Regions from separate parts of the Candidatus Pelagibacter sp. HIMB1505 genome, predicted to be linked through region 2. Evidence: riboswitches for the same ligand, from Rfam matches in the RefSeq annotation. Region 2 holds a riboswitch; the other holds the start of a gene.
The links. Region 2 has a riboswitch for glycine ahead of gcvT (glycine cleavage system aminomethyltransferase GcvT). Riboswitches for the same ligand answer to the same signal wherever they lie in the genome.
Positions count from the first base shown of each region.

Region 1: another riboswitch for glycine. It lies ahead of ACTTAU_RS00330 (malate synthase G); the one in region 2 lies ahead of gcvT (glycine cleavage system aminomethyltransferase GcvT).

Region 1 covers NZ_JBNAIR010000001.1:68,973-71,181, forward strand. Annotated here, with positions in the region: gene ACTTAU_RS00325 (acetyl-CoA carboxylase carboxyltransferase subunit alpha) at 1-585, opposite strand, end outside; glycine riboswitch at 678-764, shown strand; gene ACTTAU_RS00330 (malate synthase G) at 855-2,209, shown strand, end outside.
Region 2 covers NZ_JBNAIR010000002.1:96,591-98,799, reverse strand. Annotated here, with positions in the region: gene gcvT (glycine cleavage system aminomethyltransferase GcvT) at 1-1,055, opposite strand, end outside; glycine riboswitch at 1,133-1,223, opposite strand; gene ACTTAU_RS06860 (DMT family transporter) at 1,246-2,127, opposite strand; gene ACTTAU_RS06855 (biotin-dependent carboxyltransferase family protein) at 2,127-2,209, opposite strand, start outside.

The DNA.
Region 1 (2,209 bases), on a different contig from region 2:
TGCTAATGTTGGGACCCTTAATTTCATACAGCACTCAATTGATTTAGCAATTGCCTCTGCCTGTCCTCTTTCTTCTGCACCTACTCCAGGATAAGCACCAGGTGTATCAATGAATGAAATTATGGGAATATTGAATTTGTCTGCAAGCTCCATCAATCGAATTGTTTTTCTATAACCTTCAGGCCTCATCATCCCAAAGTTTCTTTCAATTCTTGTTTCTAGATTTTCACCTTTCTCTTGTCCTATTACTAAAACTGATTGCCCATTAAATTTTGCAAATCCAGTAAGAACTGACTTATCTTCACCATAATATCTATCACCTGCTAAAGAAATGAAGTCCTCAAATAAATTATCTATAAAAAATTTTGACTTAGGCCGATCCTCATGTCTTGCGACCATCGTAGTTTGCCAAGGATCTAATGAAGAATAAATTTCTTTTAATTTTTTATCTAATTCATCTTGAGTTTTTGAAATCTTATTAGTATCTACCTCTGAGAGGCCACCTTGATTGTAAGGATCTTTTAGTTTCTCAAGCTCACTTTCTAAGTTTTTTATATCAGACTCAAAGTTAAGATAATTTTTCATTTTATGAGAATAGTACTTATGCTTTAAAAAAGGCAATAAAATGTTTTAGTTTTTTATTAATAAATTGACATCAATATATTAACTTGTAAATTTCTCCCTTATCGGGAGAGACTAATATTTTAGCACCGAAGGAGCAACCACCCCGGAAACTCTCAGGTAAACTGGACCGATAATGGCATAACACTCTGGAAAGTGAATAATTTTCCGCCGAAGGAGCAAAACTCTCAGGCAAAAATACAGATGGGGTAAAGTAAAAAGTAATAAGTGATATGCAAGAAAAATATATAAACGTAAACAATCTAAGAGTTTCAGAAAAACTTCTTAATTTTGTCAATGAAGAGTTGTTAAAAGATACTGAAGTTTCTCCTAATCGTTTTTGGGAAGGGTTTGATAAAGCAGTTCATGAACTTGCTCCGAGGAACAAAGAATTATTAGATATTAGAGATAGCCTACAAAAACAAATCGATGAATGGCATATCAAAAATAAGGGAAATGAAATTAATATAGATGAATATAAAAAATTTCTTTTAGAAATAGGTTATCTAAAAGAAGAAGGTCCAGACTTTAAAATCGAAACAAGTAATATTGATGAAGAAATTGCAAGCATAGCAGGACCGCAACTTGTAGTGCCAATAATGAATGCGCGATATGCGCTAAATGCTGCTAACGCTCGATGGATGAGTTTGTATGATAGTTTGTATGGAACTGATGCTATCGAGCCAATTGATAATTCAAAGAAAGATTATGATGCATCTAGAGGAGAACTAGTAATTAATTATGCAAAAGAATTTTTGGATAAATATTTTTCATTAGAAAACTTTAGCTGGAAGGAGGTTACAAGTTTTGATATTCAAGAAAAATCCTTAATTATTTACAATAATGAAAAAACAACAAAGTTAAAAGATCAAAATAAATTTATAGGACATAAAGGTGAAAGTAATAAACCTTCTTCAATTATTCTTAAAAATAATAATCTCCACATTGAAATATTAGTTGATCCAACTTCTTTAAGTGGCAAACAAGATCCAGCTGGGATTAGTGATTTAATTATAGAGTCTGCGCTGTCAACTATTTGTGATAACGAAGACAGTGTTGCAGCTGTAGATGCTGAAGATAAGGTTGCCTGTTATCAAAATTGGTTGGGACTGATGAAGGGAGACCTTGTAAATAAATTTGAAAAAAATGGAAAAACTATTGAGAGAAAACTAAATAAAGACAAAAGCTATATCTCAAAAGATGGCCTTGGACTTAAATTGCATGGTAGAAGTTTGTTGCTCGTCCGAAATGTTGGACATCTTATGACAAACTCTGCGATCCTATTAAAAGATGGTACAGAAATACCTGAAGGAATAATGGATGCATTCATTACAACAGCTGCAGCGCTTCATGATTTTAAACTAAAAGGGAATTCAAGAGCTGGTTCGGTTTATATTGTTAAACCGAAAATGCATGGACCAGATGAAACTGCTTTTACAGATTTGATTTTTGCTAAAGTTGAAGAAGTTTTAAATTTAAAAAAATATACTTGCAAAATAGGAATTATGGATGAGGAGAGAAGAACCTCAGCTAATCTTAAAGAGTGCATTAGAACTCTTAAAAATAGAGTATTTTTTATAAACACTGG
Region 2 (2,209 bases):
ATATTTGCAGGATACTTTTTTCCCCTCACCTCTAGAAAAATTTTTGTATCTTTTTTTGAAAATTCTTTGTTAACGTAACCCATTGCAACTGGACCGTTAACACTTGGACCAAATGTACCGCTTGTAACTTCACCAACTAAATTATCCTCCTCATTAAAAATTTTTGTTTTTTCACGAGCAATAATTCTTCCTTCAGGTTTAATCCCAACTCTGATATTTTGAACTCCTTCATTAATTTGAGCTAGGATTTTTTCACTTCCTAAAAAGTTTTTGTCTTCAATTCTTTTTTTTGAGATTGCCCACTTTAAATTAGCTTCTATTGGTGTTTTATGAATATCTAATTCATGACCATATAAACATAACCCTGCTTCTAACCTAAGAGTGTCTCTTGCACCAAGTCCGATTAATTTTGCACCTTTTTCAATTAGATTATTAGTAAGTTGTTCTATTTTGCTATTATCTAATGAAATTTCAAATCCATCTTCACCTGTATAACCAGATCTTGTGATAAATGTCTTTGAACCTAAAAATTCAAACCAATTACCAGACATAAAAGATAAATCATTTACTCCAGGAATTAATTCTTCCAAAATTTTTGAGGATTGTGGTCCTTGAATAGCTATTAATGATTTTTCATCATCTAACACCATTTTATATTTACCACCTAAAGTTTTTTGCAAAATTTCAAAGTCAGTATCTTTACAAGCAGCATTAAGAATAATTATTACTCCACCCTCTATTTTAGTAACGATCAAATCATCATGAATGCCAGCATCTGCATTCATTAAAAAACTGTATTTTGAGTGGTTTACTTTTAAATTTTTTAAATCTATTGGAAAAATTTTCTCTAAATCTTCTAATAATTGATGGTCGCCATAAATATATAGTTGGCCCATATGAGATACATCGAAGATACCACAATGAGTTCGTGTAAACTTATGCTCTTCAACAATCCCTTCTTTATATTGAATTGGCATTTCATAACCTGCAAATTCAACGAACTTTGCGTTATGTTGTTGGTGAAGTTTATGAAGCGATGTTTTTTTTATATCCATATTAACTCAAAACACCCATCTGTATATTTGCCTGAGAGTTTTGCTCCTTCGGCGAGAACTTAATCTCTTTCCAGAGTTAATATGTTACGGTCCTTTTTGCCTGAGAGATTCCTGGGCGGTTGCTCCTTCGGCGCTACGGTAGTCTGTAGTCTCTCCCGTAAGAAAATATTCTATTAATATAGTAGTAATGTCAATTAGTATTAATCTGCTTTTTATCTGCAGTGTATAAATTGTAAAACTGCAATAATACTGCGAATATTACGATTGAACCTCCAATTAATACAATAAATGGTGGTTGCTCATTAACAAACAACCATGCCCATATTGGACCTAAAACAGCTTCAGTTAACATGATGATTCCAACCATAGCTGAGGGTGTTCTTTGAGCACCAATTGTAATTAAAATAAAACCAAACCCTAACTGAATAAAGCCTGCTAAAAATCCTAAGAAAATATCATGTCCAGAAATTAAAATTTTATCTGACATTAAAAATCCTATTAACAAAGCAAATATTCCTGCAATGAACTGAGATGGAACCATATCCACATTGGGATATTTTCTTACAACTAAAATTAACACTGCAAAAGAAATGGGCATTAAAAAAGCAGCTATATTCCCTGTCATCTGACCTGGTGACAAAGAACTACCTACCATTAGAAGAATACCTGAAATGGCTAAGATGATTGAAGCTAAAGTGATACTAGAAATTTTTTCTTTTAAAAAAAAATATCCAAAAATTGCTAAAAATATTGTTTGAGTTTGTATAATGAAATTAGCATTAGCAACTGTAGTATTATACATTGCAAAAACATAACCGCAAAAACCAAATGATAAAACAAATCCACCTAAAAATCCTGGGATACCCGAGTCGTAAAAAGATTTAAAAACTTTTTTCTTATAAGTAATTATTAGATAGAGACTTATTACTACTAAAAAAAATACTGTTCTCCAAAAAAGAATTTGCCATAAGGTTGCACCTTCAAAAGATTTAACAATCAATCCACCAAAACTTAAACTACACGCTCCTAAAAAGACAAGAAGTGGACCAGGTAGTTTTCTAATAATATTCATTATATTTGGCTTAATAAATTTTGGGTGTTCATTTCATACATCTTAAAAAGAGTTTCTGCATCTGATAATTCAATTTGCTGAA